Regions from separate parts of the Bacillus altitudinis genome, predicted to be linked through region 3. Evidence: riboswitches for the same ligand, from Rfam matches in the RefSeq annotation. Region 3 holds a riboswitch; each other region holds the start of a gene.
What was found. A riboswitch is a leader RNA that binds a small molecule or an ion and turns the genes downstream of it on or off. The one in region 3 is predicted to bind thiamine pyrophosphate.
Positions count from the first base shown of each region.

Region 1 (8,080 bases), 1.3 Mb from region 3:
AAATAGTTCTAACTTCATTTCCTTCACCTATTCTGTAGTTAACTAGTTAACGTTATTTCATCCGTCCGAAGACATTGAGTAAAATGGTTAGGACGATGCTAATGACAATGCATGTAATCACAGGAAAAAAGAACGTTACGTTCCCTTTTTTCACGAAAATATCGCCTGGAAGTTTCCCAACCAATTGAAACACTAAACCTGCGGCAAAAAGGACACCACCTAAAATCATCAACATTTTAGGGAATTCAGTCACGAATCGGAACCTCCATATGAAAATGTTCATACGCTTCTCTTGTGACGACCCGCCCTCTTGGTGTTCTTTGCAGAAAACCAATTTGCAGTAAATACGGTTCGTACACATCTTCAATCGTATGTGATTCTTCTCCAATTGTCGCTGAGATCGTATCAAGTCCAACAGGACCGCCTCTAAATTTTTCAATCATACTTAAAAGCAGTTTATGATCGATATGATCAAGTCCGAGTCTGTCAACTTGCAGACGCTCAAGAGCATCTTCTGCAATGTCTTGCGTGATCGCATGATTTCCAAGCACCTGCGCAAAATCTCTTACTCTTCTGAGCAGACGATTGGCGACCCTCGGTGTACCTCTAGATCTTCTTGCAATCTCTTCAGCTGAACGAATGTCGATCCCAATCTCAAACAGCTCGGCTGTTCTTGCTACAATGTGAGCCAAATCTCTTTGCTCATAGTATTCCAATCTTGCATGAACCCCAAACCTATCACGAAGCGGCGCTGTTAAAAGCCCAACACGGGTTGTAGCACCTACAAGCGTAAATGGCGGTAAATCAAGCCGCACAGAGCGTGCTGTATCTCCTTTTCCAATCACGATATCTAGACAAAAATCCTCCATCGCTGGATATAGCACTTCCTCTATTGAACGTTGCAAGCGATGAATTTCATCAATAAACAGAACATCGCCAGGTTCAAGAGATGTTAAGATCGCCGCCAAGTCGCCAGGGCGTTCAATCGCTGGTCCAGACGTTGTACGCAGCTGAACATTCATTTCATTGGCAATGATCGACGCAAGCGTTGTTTTCCCAAGTCCCGGCGGTCCATATAAAAGAACGTGATCCAGCGTTTCCTGCCTCATTCGTGCAGCTTCAATAAATACGCTGAGATTATCCTTTACTTTCTGCTGGCCAATATATTGACTAAGCGTCTGTGGACGCAGACTTTGCTCAATGGCTGATTCATGGTTGTCTGCTTCAGTTGAGACGAGCCGTTCATCCATGAGACATCACCCTATTTCAACATTTTTTGTAAAGCTTTTTTCACATATTGATCGGTTGTAAGATTCTTCTCTTCTTTTAATAAAGGAAGAACCTTTTTGATTTCACGATCACCATACCCAAGGACACTTAAGGCTTCAACCGCTTCATCTAAAGCGCTTTGCTGCGTTTCAATCTGGATATGATCCTCGTGGTTAAATAAGTTTCCTATCATTTCAGGCACCACATCTGCGAGCTTCCCTTTCAGATCTAGAATGATCTGACGTGCTGTTTTTTTGCCAACACCCGGGAATTTAATGAGAAAAGCTTCATCCTCTCGTTCGATCGCTGAAATGACAGCGCCAGGGTCACCGGAAGCAAGAATCGCAAGCGCACCCTTCGGTCCAATCCCTGTGACATTTAACAGTTTTGTGAACAACGCTTTTTCTTCTCGTGTTTGAAATCCATATAACGAAAAAGCGTCTTCCTTTATGTAATGATACGTATAAATCGTTTCTTGTTTTGTTACTCGATAGATAAACGGATTTGGGGTATAGACTTGATATCCCACTCCGCCGTTTTCAATGACAACATATTGCGGGCACACATAATCAATGGTCCCTTTTACAAACTCTATCACCGTTTTCACCTCTTTGACTGTTCTCCATTGTAACATAAATCGAAGAGAAAACCGTAATAAAAGTTAACATACGTTCGCTCAGCCTTTTTTCATCGTCAACCCATGAAAAAGAGCTTGCGGTCTTCACACCAGCAAGCTGTCATACGATTAAAACGATTGTTCATTTCGGTAAGGTTTCATGACTTCAAGCACATGCTCAAATTCATCTTTTGTTCGAAACGGAATGCCTTGTGCAAGCTGTTGCTCTACATGACTTTCCAAGCGGGACGTATCAATTTGAAAAAAGAGATGAATAGGCTCCGCCCACCCGTCAGGCCTTCCATGAAACGTAGAAATCACGCCGTCTTCTGATAATCCGATATATCCATTTGCTTTACTTAAAGGCGATATATCGTCAATTTGCTTTCTAAAAAGGGCAAAATCCTCTCGCTGTTCTACCAATGTCCAGCCCTTATACTGGGCCCAAAATGTGTCTTTGTCTTCTAATGATGCCCGCTGTCTTTCAATACTTACATCACCGTCTAGATAGACCTTTTCAAGCTGAACGTTGATGGTTTTTGACTCTTTTTGCAAGTGTTCTGCTGCTTCCATATCAACAGCGAAAAAGAGTACACTTGTCATGATAAGTCCTGTAACGAAATACTTTATTTTCACTTTCACTATTTACACCTCTTTAGAACATAAGATCGATGCATGACATATGTAGTTTGACCCATTTTGCTAAACATTAACCAAATCGATGTCTTGACACATATTGAGAGTCTTTCGTTGTATCCTTCGTGCGTAAATGTTATGTTTTATACAATCCATTGCTCTACCGAATTACATGGTTTTTTCATCATTCGTTTTTCAGCCGCATAAACTGAAACCAAAGAAGGTGAAGTCAATGTCAGATGTCAAAAGATTAGCCGAATCGATTCAGTATCAAGAAGAAAAGCGTTTTAATAAGCTCGTCTTTAAACCGGCTGAGCTTGAGCTGTGCGGCAAAGGAAGAAGTGCCTATGTATTTTCATACAAAAAAGACGGCAAAAAAATGGCGTTAAAAGTCTTTTTTCCTTCTTATCGAAACATCGCCCGCAAAGAGGCTGCAATTTATGAAAAACTTTCCGGCTCCTCCTATTATCCTGAGATTTACGAGTCTGGGGATCAGTATATTTTAATGGAATATATTAAAGGTTATACTTTCTATGAATGCCTGACAAAAGGAATTCCGATCAAAAAACAAATGATTGAACAAGTAGATGATGCATTGGAAGAAGCACGCGCGAAAGGTTTAAATCCTTCTGATATTCATCTGCGGAATTTAATTTTAACAAAGGATGGCCGCGTCAGGGTCATTGACGTCGCCCGCTTCACGCAAACGAAAACATGTCATCAATGGGATGATTTAAAAGCTGCATACGCCTATTATCAAAAACCTTTTTTCCCTAAAAAAGCGCCGCGTCTATGGCTTGAAGTGATTGCCTATTTGTATAAGAAAAACTGGCTGTCTCGAAGTCAGCTGAACAATCGAAATGATTTTACTGCATAATGAAAGCCGCTCTTTTCGAGCGGCTTTCTGTTTTATTCTGTTTCTACATGGATACTATTCACATTTAATAGGTTAATGATTTCATTATTCAGCTTAAACCAATGATTGGCTTCCTCAATTTTTTTATACACATCATAGGTAGCTGGACGTTTCAGCTCGAAATCGAGCACTTCCCCATTGTTCATATGAAATGTTACCTTAAATACTTTCATCATAAGATCACCTTCCACTCTGTCTTGTTCACTAACCGAATCGGTCAGCTCTTTTCATTCATTCTCTATTCAATCCGTTTCCCCTGCTTCTTTCCTTCTAAACACAAGAAGTTTAAATTTTGTTTAAATTCGCACAACATATCTATCTAGATACGCTTCAAAAGAAGTATATTGAATGAAAAGGAGGCTGTCTTTATGAAACAAAAGAAAAAACGAATATCTCCAGAGAGACAAACAGTTCTATTTCATTTAACAGATGCCTTCATCCCAAGTGTTGAAACGATGGCGATTGCAGTAAGAGCATTTTTGCACCTCGTAAGAAAAGCCATTTCAGCCGTTTTATAAAACCCCGCACTAGAGGAGTGCGAGGTTTTTTTAGGATTGATAGATTTGGCTGCCTTGATTGATAAACTCTTTTGCCTTCTTCTCCATCTCTCTTTTCACTTCTTCTGATTGGTTGCGGATGTCATGGGATATTTTCATACTGCAAAACTTTGGTCCACACATGGAACAAAAATGAGCAGTTTTAGCACCTTCAGCAGGCAATGTTTCATCATGGAATGCCAGCGCTCGTTCTGGGTCAAGTGACAGGTGAAATTGATCCCGCCATCTGAATTCAAATCTCGCTTTTGATAAGGCATCATCACGCTTTTGAGCAGCAGGATGTCCTTTTGCTACATCAGCTGCATGTGCAGCAATTTTATAAGCGATGACGCCTTCTCTTACATCTTCTTTGTTCGGCAGACCTAAATGCTCTTTTGGTGTCACATAGCACAGCATGGCTGTTCCGTACCAGCCGATCATCGCCGCACCGATCGCAGATGTAATATGATCATATCCCGGTGCAATATCTGTTGTTAGAGGACCTAACGTATAAAAAGGTGCCTCTTTGCATATCTCCATCTGCTTATCGACATTCTCTTTGATTTTATCCATTGGAACATGACCAGGTCCTTCAATCATGACCTGTACATCATGTTTCCAAGCGATCTCTGTCAATTCCCCTAACGTTTCCAGCTCTGCAAACTGCGCTTCGTCATTTGCGTCCGCAATGGATCCAGGTCTGAGCCCGTCCCCAAGCGAAAAGGCAATGTCATACGTTTTCATGATTTCACAAATTTCTTCAAAATGGGTATACAGAAAGTTCTCTTGATGATGAGCGAGACACCATCTTGCCATAATGGCTCCGCCTCTTGAAACAATTCCTGTGACACGGTCGACTGTGAGCGGAATATACCTTAACAGGACGCCCGCATGAATGGTGAAGTAGTCAACCCCTTGCTCTGCCTGTTCAATTAATGTGTCTCGGTATACTTCCCACGTCAAATTTTCTGCGATTCCATTCACTTTTTCAAGTGCCTGATAAATTGGGACCGTTCCTACTGGGACTGGGCAATTGCGGATAATCCATTCTCTCGTTGTATGAATGTCCTTTCCTGTAGACAGGTCCATCATCGTATCTGCCCCCCATCTAATTGCCCATGTCATCTTCTCCACCTCTTCTTCAATGGACGACGTCACAGCTGAATTGCCAATATTCGCATTAATTTTCACGTGAAAATTCTTTCCGATGATCATCGGCTCACTTTCAGGATGGTTGATATTCGCTGGAATGACCGCTCTTCCACTAGCCACTTCCTCTCTAACAAACTCAGGACTTAGCTGTTCTCTCAAAGCGATAAACTCCATTTCAGGCGTAATGATCCCCTTTTTTGCATAATGCATTTGCGTCACACAAGCACCTTGTTTCCCGCGGAGCGGTATATGATGAAAATCTGTCTGGGCAGCTTGAAAGGATTCTTTCCCGTTCAAGCGATATCCATTATCTTCTGGCTTTACTTGACGCCCTTCATAGCTTTCAGTATCTTCTCTTTCTTTAATCCATGCTGATCTCAGGCGCTTTAATCCCTTTGTGACATCAATATGAGCCTCCGCATCTGTATACGGTCCACTTGTATCGTACACACGAATCGGTTCATTTTCGATATCACCTGCTTGTGTCACTGTATTTGTGAGCACGATTTCTCTTTTTGGCACCAAAATGTCAGGTCTTGAGCCTTGTTCATATACCTTTCGACTGCCTTCAAAGTTTGATAATAAAGATTGCGTTGATGGAACATTTGTCTTTTCATTCATTTGCTGTTCTCTCCTTCTTTTCGTGTGACCGGTCAGGATGGAATCAGCACCAGCAAAAAACCAGATTCTATGTAAAGAACCTGGTTTCGTCGTCAGAAAAAAACATGTATGCCATTCATATGGCACATGTATCATCTTCAACTTCCCCACGCTGGTACGAGCCAGATCAGGTCCAAAGGGTTAAGAAGCTTGTCTTCTCTCTCAGCCCGCATTTCCGGGCACCCCTAGTCACTTATATTGATTTCCACAACAGTGTAGCATAGCTGAGAAATGAAAAAAAGAAGTTTTAGGAAAATAGTTCCTTTCCCCTACAATGAATACACGATCTTCACGATATACATCTTTCTATACACGATTTATCTCTCTCATTTCGATTAAATAAGAAATAATCATTGATCCTTTTCTCCTAATTTGTATAATTAATCTAAACGGAGAATTTTTATACAAACATGATTCAAAGGAAGTTCTAGTCGATTGCAAACATTTCTTACATTTATCGTCGTTGGATTCTCAATTGCTCTACCTGTTGGAGCGATCACGGTTGAAATGACAAAGCAGGGATTAAAAAACGGATTCTTTCATGGATTAACTGTAGGCGCTGGTGGTATGACCATCGATATATTGCTCATCTTGGCTTTATATGCTGGATTTGCTCAATTTTTATCTTTGCCCTTTATCCAAATTCCGCTCTGGCTGATCGGTGCCATCTTTTTAATGATTCTTGCCTACGATTCGATTAAAAATGCGGATCAAGACATCCATTTAGCAGGAGAAAAAGTGAATAAATCATTCGCTAAAACATACCGAAATGGGCTGCTCGTCGCGGTATCACCTGGAAACCTTGTGTTCTGGGTATCTGTGTTTGGTGCTGTACTGGCAGATGCTTATACGAATACAAATTCATCTGAATTTATATTGGCTGCTGCGGGTATTTTGGCAGGGATTCTTCTTCATGACATCGGTCTTCTCACGATTGTTTCCCTAACAAGAAAAGTGATGAACCGAACAATGATTAAGTGGACTTCCATTATTGCCGGTATTTTATTACTTGGATTTGGCTGTTATTTCTTTTATGAATTTTATATCGGGATCAAAGTTTATTTTTAAAGAAAGGCTAAAGTTCGTCATGAACTTTAGCCTTTTTTATTTCAGCTTAACGGGTCATGCCTGTCTGACCTGTTTCAAATTGCGTTTTTCTCATATCTCTGAAGCGTGTAAATGCGCCTTCGTCTTTAATGACTTGGACAGCTCTTCCATCTGCATAACGAGTCGCTGCTTCTTCTACTTGTGATACACCCTCTGATGTCAAGCGCCCATCTGTTTTAAGAGCAATATACACATTTTCATCCGTCACCATGACTTGTGAGTCTGTCACATGGTTCATTTTGTTCACTCGGTTGGCGATTTTTCTTGAACGCTGGATGTTCTCTTGTTTATCGTAGCCAGAGAACGACATTTGGTTATGATAGTTCATATCTCCATGACTGTAGCGTCCATCTCCACCAGTAAGTGGCATTCTCACTTGATCCTGTGTAGGGCGTGAACGATCATCAACATTCGTTGTATTTCTTCCGTTCATTCCCTCCATAAGCTCAGAAACCGGTCCTTGATGATCTTGGTTGTTGTCTGTTGCCTGTTGATTGGAGTGGTATCCAACTGGCTGGCCTGATTGATTATGACGTGTATCTACACCCGCATTGTTATTTGTACCACATGCCGTTAATCCAATAGATAGAAGCACTAAGGCGATTGTTTTTTGCCATTTTTGTCTCAAACGAAAAACCTCCTGTACAAATTGAATCTCATGAGCGCAAAACAGGCTCTGTTTTAGCATGTACAGTTGAGGACAAAAACAAGCTGTCAGTTATAAACAAAAAAAGGAACGATTGAGATCGTCCCTTGTGTCATTAATCTTCTTCGTCTTCTTCTGGTCTTGCAAAGACAGATGGGTTTTGATAAGGCTGCTGCATATAAGGCTGTGCTGGATAAGCACCCATTTGACCATATGGAACAGGGTTTGGATAATGTCCAGGCCATGGTTGATGATGCTTCATGCCATCATCGCATCCGCAGTCTTCCTTGCCATATGCTTCATTTGGAGCGTTTGGATAAAAGCCTTGATTGGCATTGGCATTTGCATTTGCATTTGCATTTGCGCCTGCATTTGGATGCATATGGTGGTGCCAGTGATGCCCATCGTTTGCATGATGCTCATGATGTTCACCGTAATAAGCCGGTGCTTGATACGCAGGATAATACGGCTGAGCTGCCGGGTAAGGATACGGCATCATGTGATGGTGATAATACGGCTGTACCGGATAACAAAGGCCTGAT
Region 1 covers NZ_CP009108.1:3,361,696-3,369,775, forward strand. The annotation lists gene queA (tRNA preQ1(34) S-adenosylmethionine ribosyltransferase-isomerase QueA) at 1-18, opposite strand, end outside; gene ID12_RS16995 (DUF2905 domain-containing protein) at 53-253, opposite strand; gene ruvB (Holliday junction branch migration DNA helicase RuvB) at 246-1,250, opposite strand; gene ruvA (Holliday junction branch migration protein RuvA) at 1,262-1,867, opposite strand; gene ID12_RS17010 (intercompartmental signaling factor BofC) at 2,015-2,527, opposite strand; gene ID12_RS17015 (serine/threonine protein kinase) at 2,754-3,398, shown strand; gene ID12_RS17020 (hypothetical protein) at 3,431-3,613, opposite strand; gene ID12_RS19415 (hypothetical protein) at 3,806-3,955, shown strand; gene thiC (phosphomethylpyrimidine synthase ThiC) at 3,986-5,746, opposite strand; TPP riboswitch at 5,873-5,982, opposite strand; gene ID12_RS17030 (LysE family transporter) at 6,221-6,853, shown strand; gene ID12_RS17035 (YhcN/YlaJ family sporulation lipoprotein) at 6,900-7,520, opposite strand; gene safA (SafA/ExsA family spore coat assembly protein) at 7,654-8,080, opposite strand, start outside.
Region 1: it holds a riboswitch for thiamine pyrophosphate, as region 3 does, so the genes downstream of both, thiC (phosphomethylpyrimidine synthase ThiC) here and tenA (thiaminase II) in region 3, are expected to answer to the same signal.

Region 2 (8,080 bases), 1.3 Mb from region 3:
GCACCCCTCTATCTGCCCACACCTCAGAAAAGTCAACATCCTCAGATGGTGGTCATTATTCAGGTATTCCATTCGACGCAAGCGTTGTCAATGAAGACCGCCTCATCAAAGCCTTGAAAAAACAAGGAAAGATCAAAAAGAATGCCAATGAGGCAGAAACCCAAAAAGCATTAAAGAACTACCTAAAGAAAAAAGAAGAAGCAGCGATGAAACAAAGCGCAAGTACCTTAACAGAAGAACCTGAATTCCTAAAAGAATACAAACAAAATGTACATAATAAACTAGCCAAAAAGAAAAAGTTAAAGAAGCATAAAGGAAAAGAAGGCAATCAAGTAAAGCCGGTGAAAAAGGAAAAATATAAAGGCGACGTCCGTAATGATAAAGTTTTGGTCTTATTAGTAGATTTTAAAGATTATAAGCATAATAGTATTAAAAAAGAAGAGACTGATATGTACTATGACAAGTACGATCAGCAGCACTACCAAGATATGCTTTTCGGAAAAAATGGCTACATTGGTCCAGATGGTAAAAGAAAAGTATCTATGAAGCAGTATTATGAAAAGCAGTCCGGTGGAAGCTACACGATTAGTGGAACAGTAGCTGGATGGTATACAGCCAAGCATGAAGCAGCATATTATGGCGGGAACGTACCAGACGAATCAGGAAGTGACGGCAGACCGCGCGAATTGGTGAAAGAAGCCCTCGAAGCAGCGGCAAAGGATCCAAACATTGACCTTGGTGAATATGATCAATGGGACCGCTATGATATGGATGGGGACGGTGTTTATAATGAGCCAGACGGTATCATTGACCACCTCATGGTTGTACACGCTGGCGTAGGTGAAGAAGCTGGCGGCGGACAGCTTGGCTCTGACGCGATTTGGTCGCATCGCTGGTCACTTGGTGATGTATTTGAGATTCCAAACACTGAATCAGAAGTGGGTCAAGGCGGAAAGTTAGGCGCTCTAGATTATACGATTGAGCCTGAAGATGGCGCAGCAGGCGTGTTCACACATGAATTTGGACATGATCTTGGTCTGCCTGATGAATACGATACACAATACACAGGCAGAGGAGAGCCCGTTTCTTATTGGTCTATCATGTCAAGCGGAAGCTGGGCAGGTAAAGTACCTGGTACGGAACCAACAGGTTTTAGTCCATATGCAAAAGAAATGCTTCAAAACTTGCATGGCGGCAACTGGCTTTCTGGAAAAACCATTGATGGTAAGACATTAACAAAAAGCAAAACAGTTTTAATCGATGAAGCAGCAACAAAAGGAACCAACCATGATGCGGTTCGAGTCGATTTGCCAGATAAAGAGATTGTGGTCACTCAGCCTGCACAAGGGCAATATTCATACTTCAGCGGAACAGGTGACAATTTGAATGCTACCATGACGACATCAGGGATTGATTTGTCGAAGGGAAGCAAAGCCGAGCTTACGTTTAAAGCATGGTACGATATCGAAGAAGATTATGACTATGCGTATGTAGAAGTTCGTGAAACTGGGACAGACAAATGGACAACCATTGCTGGTAATATTACGAATGATCGAAATGAGGCAGGAGCGAATGAAGGCAATGGCATCGATGGAAAATCAGATGGCTGGGTAGATGCATCCTTTGATCTTTCTGCTTATGCAGGGAAGAAGATCGATCTGCAATTCCGCTATACAACCGATGCAGGATATTCACTGCCAGGTTTATTTGTAGATGATCTAAAGATTACAGTAGATGGATCAAAAGTGTGGTCAGATGATGCCGAGGGAACGTCCACGTTCACTTTTAATGGATTCTCTCAATCTAATGGAAAACAATATGCCGCTCAGTATTATTTACTAGAATGGCGCTCTTATGCTGATGTCGATAAAGGCTTAAAGCATATCAAACGAGGAGCAAGTCTGATGAGCTATAATAACGGTTTGGTCGTGTGGTACGTCGATCAATCGTACAGTGATAACTGGGTTGGAAAACATCCAGGGAACGGCTTCCTTGGAGTCGTAGATGCAGATCAACAAGTGTTGAAATGGAGTGACGGCTCTATTGCAGCGACAGGTTTCCAAGTACATGATGCAGCATTCTCTTTGAATCCAAGCACGAAGCTGAATATTGATTATACAGCGACAACAGGCTTAACCTTAGAGGATCGCTATATCCGCCCAACGCGTACATTTAGTGATAAAAAGAACTATGTGAATCCAAATAACCCGGATGCAGGACGTGATGTGCCAACATACGGCCTATCTTTTAAAGTCGTCGGACAAAGTAAGGACCGTTCTGTTGGAAAGGTATTAATTTCTAAAAGCAACTAAACAAAAAGCCGGATTCAATCCATGAATCCGGCTTTTTGATACGTTAAGACATGGATTTTTAGCGTATGACTCGTCTTTGATCGAATGTTTGTTCTTTTTTATTTTGATATCCGAATGAAACCATTATATAATAGAGATTGGAAGGTTTTTCTTTCATTCAATGTTCTTTTTAGTTGTTAAAAAACCAAGAAAGGATGAGCGTTACCAATGAGTTGTGTCACTGCCAAGCAATTAAAGGTGATCCGAGGGACGATGCAGACTTTTTGCAGCCATTTAGAGTATGATGGCCACGGTAAGCTTCATATTAATACCATCATGGCTTTTATTAAAAAGGAATTTGGTGTAAGAAAAATGAAAGACATTCCACAAAGTCGTTTTCATGAGGCGTTAGAGCTAATCCAAGACTTTGATTTATACACGGACAAAATACAAATACGAGACCGTCTATCAGAAAGGAATTCACTAAATTGAATATTTTAGCAATGATTTTAGTAGGAATTGTCGCTTTAGAGCACATTGTCATCATGTTACTAGAAATGTTTTTTATGGAATCAAAAATGGCGAAAAGATCTTTCAATCTGCCTGAACACTTACAAAAGGATCCAAATGTGAAAGTGATGTTTGCTAATCAAGGGCTATACAATGGCTTTCTAGCTGCTGGACTCATTTGGGGGCTCATTCTTGGTTCGAATACCGTAGGATATATGATTCAGCTATTTTTCGTTCTTTGTGTGTTCATCGCAGCAGTATTTGGCGGGGTGACGTCTAATAAATCGATTATCATCAAACAAGGGTTACCAGCTTTTCTTGCATTAATTGCACTTATCCTGGCTATATAATCCTATCAGCGTGATAGAAAACCTTTGCAGTTTAGGAAGGACGAGCATCGGAGCGAATTTGACATTGGTGAGCACCGAAGCGCAGGACTGACACCGAATGCGAGGGTTTGTCTACACAGTAAAGCCGCCCCAGAGGGCGGCTTTTATCTTTTACGCATTCCCATCAAACGAATAATGGACGTAAGACAAAGGGCAACAGCGACAGCCAATATGATTTTTCCATACATGACGCCCGTAAGATTCATTAAAAAGACAGCCAATATGATACAGAGCGTGATGATAATCATCACAATCGAATAGGTTTTCATCTCTTTTTCCACTCCTTTTAAATTCCCTCTAGCGCAAGAGGTCTGTCAATTGTTTCTCATATTATATCATTTCATCACAATTTTACATGAAATTCCCTGTCAATAGAATGTGACAGAATGATTAGATTTGAAGTGAGGCTATATTTTTTAAAAAATCGGGTATAACATAAAGAGTTGTATCCAAGTCTGATTGCTTGATATTTAATTGTGCAAAATATAAAATAGCCACATGATAAATAGAAAGGATGATAAAGTTGAGCAAAAACGTCTTATTAGTATCAACAAGCAGCTCAGAAATGAACGGACACCCTACAGGCTTATGGCTAGAAGAATTGGCCGAGCCATTTCATATCTTTAAAGAAAATGGACTCAACGTGCAAATCGTTTCAATAAAAGGTGGAACAGTACCGATCGATAAAAATTCAATTCCTGAAGGAGTTCCAGCACAATATCAAGATGTGTATGAATTACTTCAAGACACAAAGGCACTGACAGATGTAAACCCAGCTGAGTATGATGGCATTTTCTTTGCTGGAGGACATGGCCCAATGATCGACTTTGCGTCCAATCAATTGGTTGCCGATGCGATCTTAGCGATTTCAGACAAAAATGGAGCCGTTGGGGCAGTTTGCCATGGCGTTTCTGCCTTTGTTGATGTGAAGGATCGTGATGGAAAATCATTTATCGACGGCAAGAAAATAACAGGATTCACAAACGAGGAAGAGGATGCTGTTCAGCTGACATCTAAAGTTCCATTTTTATTGGAAACAAAACTTCGCGAGCAAGGGGCAGCATTTGAAAAAGGCGATGCATTTGCGCCATTCGCTGTTGTAGACGGACAAATTATTACTGGACAAAATCCAGGATCAAGTGCAGAAACAGCACGCTTATTTGTCAAAACCATTGCATAAATCATCAAATAAACCAGTCGTGACTCATACGGCTGGTTTTTTGTTATGAAAATTTCCTAAAAAAGTCCAAAACAAGTATTAGAAAAATGGTAAAATAATCACAGGGTAAAAAACCCAAATTAGGGAAAAGGGGATGTTCCTGTGAGAGCATTTTATGTCAAAATCACCGCCGCCTTACTGTCTATTTTATTGGTCACAACAGGTTTATTTTCACCAGCAATCAAAGCAGAAGATGCACCAAAATCAAGTGAAAAAGTATCGCCACTGACTGAAAAAGCCATTCAGCAAGTGCAAGAGTCGTTTGAAAAGCAGGATAAAGGGACTGCGGTTCAACAGAAGGAAGTAAAAAAATCATTTAAAGTAGATAAGAAAAAGGGAATAAGTATTAAACGAAAAGCGGCTGCAGATGGAAAGATGCGCACGTCTGCCGTTCGCTCTATTGATGGACTAGCCATTAATCAATCGGCAGTTTTAAACGAGGAAGATCCAGTTGATTTATGGTTCTTAAGTACATCGTCTCCTAAGGCGCTCATCAGCCGGATTACCTCTCCAAATGCTGATTATTTCGTTCAGTTATTTGTTATTGATTATGAAGAAGGACAAGCTTATCCAACGGATCTGATTCAACCAGCAGGCAGTCTGCTTGCGTTAAGCAATTTACCAGCGGGTGATTATGCGTTTGGTATTACTAGCGGTGGAGACTTTGGAGACTCATACACATTACAGGTGAATGCAAAAAACCCACCAAATTTCACAGGTGCTGAATCCCTGTCATCAACGTTGCAATACTTTGTTGCTTCGTATGCCAATGGGGATGTTTTCGCAAATGGTACAAAAGTGTATAACAAACAATCTAAGACCGCTGATTATAAATGGGAGCGTGTATTTTATTTCTCATATGATGGAAAATATCAACAGAGAACGCATTCTGTTGACAGTGTAAAAGTGAAAAGTATTTCGGCACCAGTATCGTACTCTGCTCCATACGCGAGTTCCTCTGAGGCCATTCTTGTCTACTTAGATGTGGAGACATTATTTATGTATCATGAATCATCGTTTGCTAGTGGGCAGTACTACCATAGCAGCTTTGTTGATACTCTCGGAAAGACAACGCCAAGGCGTTTAGACATTGATGACCTGACAAATTACGGCGATCATATTTTGGCTGTTGATTTAAAGACAGGAAAGCCAATTGATTTCTTCAGTGTCCTTAATTTCTACTATGCAGCAGGGATCGAGAAGCTGCCAACGATCAATACATTGAATTAAGACCGGCAGTTGACATCAAATCGCCACATGTGTAGAGTAAAGATAATTAAATGACAAAAGTCCACTAGGGGAGTCATGTATGACTGAGACAAGAGGAAATCTTGGACCCTTTGAACCTGATCTAGTTTGTACTAGCGGAGGGAAGTGGAGCTGGACCTTGTCTTATTCATGATTGAATCGATAAGAAGGCCGCTCCATTTGGGGTGGCTTTTTCATTTATTCAACTGAAAAAGAGGAGGCTTTTTTTATGACATTTTCAACCCAATTAAGGCAAGAAGCAGAACCATTATTTGAAGCGATTTATCAGCATCCGTTTGTGAGAGGACTCGCAGCAGGAGAACTCGAAAAGGAACAGATCATTCATTATGTCAAACAGGATGCAGAATATTTAAATGCCTTTATTAAAATTTATGCGGCAGCCATTAGCAGATGTACAGACAGAGAGGACATTACCTTTTTCCATCAACAAATGGCTTTTGTCCTTGATAGTGAGACACATCCTCATCAAAACCTTTGCCGGGTGGCAGGTGTCGCTTATGATGAACTGCAAGGTGCATCTTTGGCGCCAAGTGCTCATCACTATATTCATCACATGCTGCAAGTCGCCGAGGAAGGGACGCTAGGAGAAATCATTGCGGTTTTGCTCCCTTGCCCTTGGACCTATTGGGAAATAGGCAAACGAATGCTCAGAGATGTAGAGCCCGATCCTGCCCATCCATTCTATGAGTGGATCACGTTTTATGGCGGGTTAACGGACTCTGTTACAGTGGAGCTTTGCAAACGGCTTGATCAGTGGGCAGAAGAAGCAAGTGAGAAGGAAAAGAAGAAAATGAAACAGCACTTCATCTTAAGCTGTCAGCTTGAGTATAAATTCTGGGACATGGCCTTTACTGTCGAAGAGTGGCCTGTCCAAATGGAGGTGCATTCTTCATGACATGGAAGATGAAAGAAGTCGTTCTTGCTGTCATTTTATCTGTGGCATGCGGAGTCATCTATTTAGGGTGGTCGACTCTTTATTTACCGATTACAGCCCTTGTCGGTCCAGCAGGAGGCAACATCATGTTCGGAATTTGGGTCATTGCCAGTCCAATCGTTGCTTACATTATCCAAAAGCCTGGCGCTGCCCTCATCGCAGAAACAGCTGCCGCCGCCGTGGAATTACTGACAGGCAGCCACTTCGGTCTTTCTGCGCTTTTGATTGGTGTGTGCCAAGGACTTGGAGCAGAAATCGCCTTCGTTCTATTTGGCTATAAGCGATATCGCATGTGGACACTCATGTTGTCTGGTGCCTTTGCAGCAGTCGGGGCAATGGCATATAGCCTCATTGCCAATGGATTCGGCTATTACACGCCTCAAGTGTTACTCATGACACTTGTCACTCAAGTCATCAGCGGTATGTTACTCGGCGGTTGCTTGGCAAAGGTTGTGGTGGATGCTTTATCTAAAACAGGTGTGCTGAATCAATATGCCATCATGAAAGAAAAACGAAGTAAGGGTGACCAGCATGGATTCATTTCTCGCGTGCAGTAATCTCACTGTCCGTTTTTATGAACAGCCGAATCCCGTTCTTCATCAAGTATCTCTTTCTATTCAAAAGGGGGAAAAGGTGCTGATATTAGGACCAAGTGGAAGCGGGAAATCTACGCTGATTTCTGTGCTTGCTGGCATTATTCCAGAGCATATGGAAGCTGAAGTACAGGGAGAAGTGATGCGGCAAAGGCATACTGGTGTCATGTTTCAAGACCCAGATTCGCAGTTTTGTATGCACCGAGTCAATGAAGAAATTGCGTTTAGCTTAGAGAATCGATCTGTCCCTCGAGAACAAATGGATGATATGATTCAGCATCTCATGAAAAAAGTACAGCTAGATGTCGACCCAAATACAGATATTCATACCTTATCTGGCGGAATGAAGCAGCGGTTGGCGCTTGCTTGTTTACTAGCATTAGAGCCAGATGTCCTGTTCTTTGATGAACCGACTGCACAGCTTGACCCAGCAGGAAGAATGGAGATATTTCAATTGCTTCAGCAGCTTTCAGCTGAACAGAATCAGACGATGATTTTTGTGGAGCATGTGTTAGACGGTGTCATCGAGTGGATGGATCGGGTGATCTTATTAGATCATCAAGGCCGTATCATAGCAGATGGAACGCCAAAAGACGTGATGAACACATTTGAGGGAGAAATGAAAGAAGCCGGCATTTGGCGTCCGAAAATATTTCCCGAGAAATGGTCCACTGTCGTACAAAATCCGTTTCATCCATTGAGTCAAACACTCTTGCAAACCTTTGAGGCGAGAAAAGTACGGCATGAGAAAGTGTCATCAACAGATCGAGAGACAATCATTCGCACAGATCATTTACAACTAAGCTACGGAAAAAAAAGCATTATAGATGACCTGCATCTGGATATAAAAGCAGGAGATTGGGTTGCGATCATCG
Region 2 covers NZ_CP009108.1:797,507-805,586, reverse strand. The annotation lists gene ID12_RS04070 (immune inhibitor A domain-containing protein) at 1-2,312, shown strand, start outside; gene ID12_RS04065 (ORF6C domain-containing protein) at 2,520-2,783, shown strand; gene ID12_RS04060 (DUF1304 domain-containing protein) at 2,780-3,151, shown strand; partial or broken gene ID12_RS19235 (hypothetical protein) at 3,295-3,489, opposite strand; gene ID12_RS04055 (type 1 glutamine amidotransferase domain-containing protein) at 3,714-4,370, shown strand; gene ID12_RS04050 (hypothetical protein) at 4,512-5,639, shown strand; TPP riboswitch at 5,696-5,799, shown strand; gene tenA (thiaminase II) at 5,887-6,573, shown strand; gene ID12_RS04040 (ECF transporter S component) at 6,570-7,169, shown strand; gene ID12_RS04035 (ABC transporter ATP-binding protein) at 7,144-8,080, shown strand, end outside.
Region 2: it holds a riboswitch for thiamine pyrophosphate, as region 3 does, so the genes downstream of both, tenA (thiaminase II) here and tenA (thiaminase II) in region 3, are expected to answer to the same signal.

Region 3 (8,080 bases):
CACTACTGGACTAATAATTCCTGCTGTATCACATGTCATGCCTTGTGCAGGCAAATGCTCAAGCAGGCAGTGTAAACATGGTGTTTCACCAGGAATCACTGTGAATTGAATACCATAGCTTGCTACACAGGCCCCGTAAAGGAACGGAATTTGATGTTTGACGGCCGCATCGTTCGCAATCATTCTCACCTCAAAATTATCCGCTGCATCCACGATGATGGATGCCCCGCTGACGTACTCATCAATATTTTGAGCGGTCACGTCAATGACGATGCCTCTCACGTGAACGTCACTGTTCACCTGCTTGAGTCTTTTCTCAGCAGCCACAGCCTTTGGCAGCCGATCAAGAACATCTTGTTCTGTGTAAAGCTGCTGACGCTGCAGGTTGCTCCATTCAATATAATCTCTATCCAAAATGGTGACAGATCCTACGCCGGCACGGACGAGCATTTCAGCACTCGCTGTTCCAAGTGCCCCAGCCCCAATAATGACGGCATTTGAGGCATTTAGCCGTTTTTGTCCTTCTGTACCGATCGGCCTAAAAAGCTCTTGGCGTGAATAACGTGTGCTCAAAATGCTGGCATTCCTTCTTGCGGACTGCTGGCTGTTCCATAGTTTTTGAGTGGAATACGGCCTGCCTCGAAACCGAGTCTTCCAGATTCAATCGCCAGCTTCATCGCTTTAGCCATTTTCACAGGGTCCTTTGCGCCAGACACGGCTGTATTCAGTAATACAGCATCAGCGCCCAATTCCATCGCATAAGCAGCATCCTTCGGCGAACCTACACCCGCATCAATAATAACTGGCACCTTTGCCTGTTCGATAATAAACGATAGATTCAGAGGGTTTAAAAGCCCTTGACCTGAACCGATTGGAGAAGCACCTGGCATAATGGCATGAACACCAAGTTCTTCTAATTTCCTTGCCAGCACCACATCATCTGACGTATATGGCAACACGATAAAGCCTTCTTCTAATAGCATTTCAGATGCTTTTAACGTTTCGACTGGATCTGGCAGAAGAGATCTTGAACAGCCAATGACTTCTACTTTGATCATGTCACACAGTCCAGAAGCTTTCGCTAAACGAGCAATCCGCACCGCTTCTTCCGCTGTACTTGCCCCTGCAGTATTTGGCAGCAATGTATAGGCTGATAAATCAAGCTGCTCTAAAAAATTGGGCTGTGATGGTTCAAATATGTTCATTCTTCGCACAGCAAAGGTCAAAATTTCAGCTTCTGATACGTTGACCGCCTCTTTTTGAACTTCAAATGATGGATACTTTCCTGTCCCTAGTAATAGTCTTGATGTAAATGTTTTTCCGCCAATGCGCAGCATGGTGTCATCCTCCTCCTACAAAGTGAACGATTTCAATCGTGTCATTTGGTTGAATTTTTACCTGTTGAAAGGCTTCTTTATCTATAATTTCTTGATTTTTTTCAACGATCACCACTCGGTTTTCAAGTTGATAGGCTGACAGCAGATCAAAAATCGTGCCATTTTCCTTATCGAAATCAACCATTCTTCCATTCAATTGAATTTTCATACGAACAATGCCTCCTTTCGCCCAATACGAAACGCATGAAGCCATTCCTTGTGAACAGACTCGCCTACTATCAAGCCGCGAATGATTTCCCCCGTAATTGGCGCAAGTAAAATGCCATTTCGGTAATGTCCCGTTGCAAAAAGAATACGCTCGTCTTCCGGATGTTTTCCGATATAGGGGTGCCGGTCGCTTGTCGCTGGCCGAAGACCTGCCCAACATTGATCAATCGGCATCTCTCGAATAGAAGGCATGAGCTGAGATGCTTTGTGAATAACTGCTTCAATACCGCCAAGTGTCGGAACGGCCTGCCAGTCATTCGGTTTCATCGTTGCACCAATCACTAGCTTACCGCTATCCCTTTGAACGATATAACAATGATCATGATAGATGGTGTGTGCAAGCGCTGGACCGTTATTCCAAACAGACACGCATTCTCCTTTTACAGGATAGAGAGAATGTGATAACCCCAGTTCTTCTAAAAAACGGCCTGACCATACACCACTTGCTACAGTCAGATGATCACATGTGAAGATGCCTTTAGCTGTACTGACTGTCAAAGTTTCTTTTCCCCTCTTCACATCGATAACGGGGGTAAACTCCTTCACATCCGCTCCATGCCGAACAGCCGCCTGCCAAAAAGCCCTGCATACCGCATATGGCTCGACATGTACATCATCTGCTATCAAGCCTGCTCCTACGATGTCATCTGCTATTTGAGGCATACGTTCTTTTACGCTGCTTGCTTCAAGCCATTCAAATGTGGGCAAATGCTGCATCCGGCAAAGCGCTCGCTTTTCTTGTTCTGTAAAAGCCACCTTCATAATCCCGCCCACTGATGTCCGAATATCAATGCCCGATTCACGCTGAAGGTCGACCGTTAATTTTTCATATAAAACCTGACTTTGTCTGCCTACTTGAAAGAAAATATCCTCATCACCTTCTCCTTCAGCATGTGCACCCAGCATGCCAGCAGCCGCACTCGTCGTTTGCTTCCCGATCTCATTTGCCTCAAATAAGACAATCTGCTTTCCTGCTTTTGCAAGGTGATAAGCGATCGACATCCCTATGATTCCACCACCAATGATTGCAACATCATAATGCTTGTTCATAAGGATTCTCCTTTCGCTTTTTAGAAAATATTTGCGCCATTTTGCGCGGCTGAGGATGAGCAAAAATCCCCGACATGACGGCTATTCCCTTTAAATCAACATGCATCAATTCTGGCAGTCGTTCTGGTGTGATTCCACCAATGACAACGACTGGAATGGACAGCGAAGAAGTCATGTCTTCCACAATCTTTATGCCTCTCGCCTGAAGTCCGGGTTTGCATGCGGTATCATACACATGCCCAAACATGACATACTCTGCCCCGTTCTTCTCTGCTGCTTTGGCTTCTTCTATCGAATGAACCGATACCCCCGCATGGAGGTGAGGAAATTTTTGTCTTAATTCCTTTGGCGAAAAGCTGTGTCCTGGAAGATGAACCCGGTGAATATTGGTCAGCAGCGCAACGTCAACTCGGTCATTGATAATCAGCTTTTCTTTCGGAACACCTTCTGCTAGGAGTTGTTTCACGAGGTGAACCAGCTCACCTGCTGCCTTCGATCGTTCACGAATATGAATAAAGTCTACTTCAGACGCAATGTCTTTTATTTGCTTGATGAGCTCCCTGACAGGAAGCGTATCATTTGTCACTGCATGGAGTTCCATTTGCACCAACCCCATCTAAGCATGCTGTCTGCCACATTTCTTTTTCATACGCCATCTCCCAGAAATGGTATTCGTAATAGCTCGAAATCACGAAATTTTCTTTCATATTAGCCCGCACATGTTCTGGCGCTTTTTCTGCAAGTTCATCAAAACGGTTCACCTGTTCAAAAACAAGCTCTTTAAACCAATCCCCGCCATATGTCAAAATCCATTCTTGATAAATCGGATGGTCAGGTGTTGTTTGTTTCAGTTTTTCTCCTACCTCATAATAAAGCCAGTAGCACGGCAATAATGCGGCTAAAATTTCTTCAAAACGACCGCTTTTCACAGATCGGTACATATGCGAGGTATATGCATACGCAGTTGGAGAAGGTTTAAAGTTTGCCAGCGCTTCATCAGAGATCTGGAGCAGTTCTGTGAACTTTCTATGCAGTGATAGCTCTGCTTCATACGTACCCTGCGCATGATATGCCATTCTGCCTGTCGTATATAAGTCCTCACTAATGGCAGCTCCATACGACTGTACTTTTGCAAAATGAGTTAAATAGTACGAATCCTGCATCACATAATAAGTGAAACGATCGAGTGAAAGTGTGCCATCACCAATCCCTTTCACAAAAGGGTGTGTAAAGCTCCCATTCCACCATCTAGCTGCTGCTTCTTTACATTCGTTCGAAAATGTCATGTTCCTCTCCTCCTGTTTTTCCATATAAAAAAACCACTTTCCGCGTGGAAAGTGGTTTGGAATTTGTAAAAAGCATAGTCAAACACCGCACCACTTCCCTACGCAGGTATGAACCTGTTCAGGTAATGAGGGTCTAAAAGTCTATACTTTTATCTCAGCCCTTTTAAAGGACTCCCCTAGTGGATCAAACATATATTGTTGTACCTCTATCTTAATCAGGATTTGTTCATCGGTCAAGGGTTCATTGCAACTCTAATTGGGCTCTTAGTCCTGCCACATACTCCCGGGAGCCAGACACAAGCACGCGGTCACCGCTTCTAAGCGTCGTATCCCCATGCGGTACTAAGCTGTCAATTCCTCTAAAAATACGGACAAACACCAAATCGCCGGTAAATGGAAATTCCCTCAGCATGACGTTATGATACCGATGATTGTTCATTTGAATTTGATACAAAGAAGAATCCTCATTTGTTAACAAGCGAATCGCATCAGGTGCTTCAATCAATGCCCTCAGCACCGTTTTAGATGATAAGAAGTTAGAAAAGGTATCGATCCCTGCTTCCTTTAAAGTCAGCTCGGCTTCCGCTTTGTTGACACTTGCAATGACTTGTTTAGACCCTTCTTCTTTTGCAAATAAAGCAATTTCCTTATTTTTCGTTTCACTGCCTGTAGCCACAACGAGCACATCCTCTTGCCCGATGCCAGCCTGCCTGAGCGTATCATCGTCATATTGTTCAATCGCTTCAACTTCAAAGATGGAGTCAGCAAGCAAGGCTTCTTTATTTTCCTGAAAGACGTGTAAAATACGGATGTCATATTCATCCTGATGTAAATCAAGCGTCACAGGTAACGTCAGCTGATTCGCTCCAATAAACGTCACACGCTTTTTATGATTGGTTTCACGTTCTTGTTTAAATAACGCCTTAAACCAAACAGGCGTTAAAATACTCGTGAGCACAGCGACTAGAATGAGGGCTCCTGACATTTTATGATCAATGACACCAAGCCGCTCACCAATCGTTGCAGCCGCAATAACTAGGGATAACGTCGAGGTTAATAAAAAACCAGAACCAATGACCTTTTTCATGTCATACCATTTTTTTAAATAAAGAATCGGAACGAGTTTACTAAGCAATAATGCAATAAACAGTAGCGGAATCATGATCATGATGGTTGGATCTTTAAAGAGTGACCATATATTCAGGTCCACACCGACCATCACAAAAAAGATCGGAATTAAAAATCCATAGCCAAATGAGTCCAGCTGCTGTACGAGTTCTTTATTAGGCGAAAGAAGAGACACAAGCACACCTGCTAAAAAAGCCCCCAGAATATTTTCAGCACCGAGTGATTCAGATAAGGCAACTAAGACTATAATGAGAGTAAAGATGGCTCTTGTCCCAATTTGCACCGTTCCTTTTGACATGGACTGAAAAATGGACTTTGTCTTAAATACCCGGCCAAATAAATAAAGAAGAATACCTGCCGCAAATAATAATAAGAGCAACCACATGTTCCCTGTTCCATCGCCATAAATGGAGGAAAACACAGCAAGTAAAATCATTGTCACCAAATCAGCAATGACGGCTACAAGCAAAATGATTTGACCAATATTCGTTTGCATCAACTTTTCCTCTTTTAAGGTAGGAACTACCACACCCAATGAGATGGTGGAAATAATAAGCGTCATTAAAAAGGCATTTTGAATAAATCCTGCAAGGACAAACGCATAAGACAGGATAAAGGACATACAAAATACGCCAACAAAAATAATGGTCGCTGTTTTAAATGTATTCGGTTCTTTTAATCCATTTGGTAGTTCTCGCGCTTTCTTCTTTGATTCAAAAGAAGAAAAATCTATTTCAAGTCCACTTAAAAACATAAGAAAAATAAAACCTAGCATGGATAACGTATCTAGCCATGCGTCGTGTTCAACAACTAGTTGAAGACCGCTTTTTCCAATGATGAGCCCCATGATGATTTCAGCGACAACGACCGGGATGGTCAGCTTAAATCGGTGCAATAAAATGGGGGTGAAAAAGGCTACAATAATAACGACAACGAGTGATGAAACAGATGTATGCTCCATTGGCTAAAGCCTCCTAACATTCATGTTTAATTTTTAAGTTTTACGTTAAAGCATTGATTCTAACAATTGCCCAAATGAAATGAAAGCCATTCGTTATATTTTCTAAAATTCAAACTTCTTTATATCCGATAAATGGATGAAAAAATCAGGAGGAACCTTTATGAAATTCGATATCATCGGCGATATCCACGGCTGCTACGAAGAGCTGCTTACCCTCATACACAAACTAGGATACGAACTCAAACACGGACTACCTGTCCACCCTGATAAGAGAACACTGGCCCTTGTTGGTGATTTAACAGACCGCGGCCCTCGATCAGTTGCCGTGATGCAATTTGTCATACACGCCTATTCTAAGGGCGCCATCCGCTATGTGCCTGGCAACCATTGTTTTAAGCTGTATCGCTATTTGAAAGGAAATCCCGTAAAATTACTGCATGGCATTGAAACAACGGTCAACGAAATCAAAAACCTGCCGCATGATGAACAAACCATTTTATCACGTGAATTTAAACATTTATTTGAAAAGGCACCGCTTTATGATGTACTGATTCCGAATGAACTGATCATTGCACACGCAGCGATGAAGGAAAAGGATATTGGCAAAAAACCGAACAAACAGATGAGGTCTTATCTATTATTTGGAGCAGTCACCGGAGAAACATGGCCAGACGGTCGACCTGTCAGGAAGGACTGGGCAAAGGAATATCACGGAAAACCATGGATTGTGTACGGGCATACACCCGTAAAAGAACCAAGATTTATCGGTAGAACGGTTAACATTGATACAGGCTGTGTCTTTGGCCACAAGCTCTCTGCCCTTAGATATCCAGAGCTTGAGACAGTATCTGTTCCTTCATCTATGCCATATGATGATTCAAGATTTCAGCATTTCACGCAATAAAAAACCCGGTCCACCATGACAGGTGACCGGGTTTACTTGTTTACTGAAGCAATAATGTCATATCATCCGGCAAAGGAGCCGAAAAGGTCATGGACTCCCCTGTTATCGGATGCGGAAAAACAAGGGTTTCACTATGAAGTGCCTGCCTGCCTATTCTCTCGCTTGTTCCACCATATAGCGTATCTCCAACAAGCGGATGACCAAGGAATTGCATGTGAACACGAATTTGATGAGTTCTTCCCGTTTCAAGGATAAGGGACACATCAGACATATCTAAATGAGTATGTACCGCCCGCACCGTATAATGTGTTACGGCTTCCTGACCAGATTCATTCACCATTCGTTCAATAATGCTGTCCCCTTTTCGAGCAATTTTTGCTCTAATTGTTCCTTCCTTTTGCGTGATCATGCCGTGTGTCATGGCTCTATACGTTCGCTTGACTTCCCCTTTTTTCTGCGCCTTTGATAAAAGGCTGTGTGCAAAGCGATGTTTAGCGACTAACATGACACCAGAAGTATCACGATCAAGACGGTTCACCAAGTGGACAGTCAGTCGAACGGACTGCTTAGCATAATGGTGAAGCAACCCATTTGCAATACTATGCTCAGGGTGCTCTCGAGAAGGAATCGATGGGATATATGGCTTTTTATTCAGCACAAGCACGTGCTCGTCCTCAAATAAAATATCAAGCGGAATGGCCGCAGGTTTTAGCCCTTCACTCACTTTTTCCTCGGGAAATAAAATGGTGAGCCTGTCTCCCTCGCGCAGCTCATATCTCACGGTCACATGCTCTCCATTAATCAGAAGGTCACCGCCATCAAATTTAATATCTGTCAGCATTCGTTTTGAAATGCCAAGATCGATTAAGTAGTCCTTCAACAGCCTGCCTTCTTCTTTGGCTGATATGGTTTTGTTTATCTTAAAGTATTCCAGCGAGAACAACCTCTTTCTTATTCTCCTTTGCCGATAAAGGAATCTTGCACCCTTTTCCAAAATGGAAATGGTCTAAATCGGGCAAACCGGACATTCTCGTCTGCCACTCGGCATTGAATGGATTTCACATCTTTATGCAGCAGCGACAAATGATCTATCGTCACCTGAAAATCCACATCATTAATCGGTTTGATCACACACGTATGGTGGTCC
Region 3 covers NZ_CP009108.1:2,097,444-2,105,523, reverse strand. The annotation lists gene ID12_RS10535 (thiazole biosynthesis adenylyltransferase ThiF) at 1-573, opposite strand, end outside; gene ID12_RS10530 (thiazole synthase) at 570-1,337, opposite strand; gene thiS (sulfur carrier protein ThiS) at 1,342-1,545, opposite strand; gene thiO (glycine oxidase ThiO) at 1,542-2,654, opposite strand; gene tenI (thiazole tautomerase TenI) at 2,638-3,255, opposite strand; gene tenA (thiaminase II) at 3,230-3,940, opposite strand; TPP riboswitch at 4,019-4,128, opposite strand; gene ID12_RS10505 (monovalent cation:proton antiporter family protein) at 4,182-6,029, opposite strand; gene prpE (bis(5'-nucleosyl)-tetraphosphatase PrpE) at 6,190-6,933, shown strand; gene ID12_RS10495 (RluA family pseudouridine synthase) at 6,974-7,867, opposite strand; gene ID12_RS10490 (NAD kinase) at 7,885-8,080, opposite strand, start outside.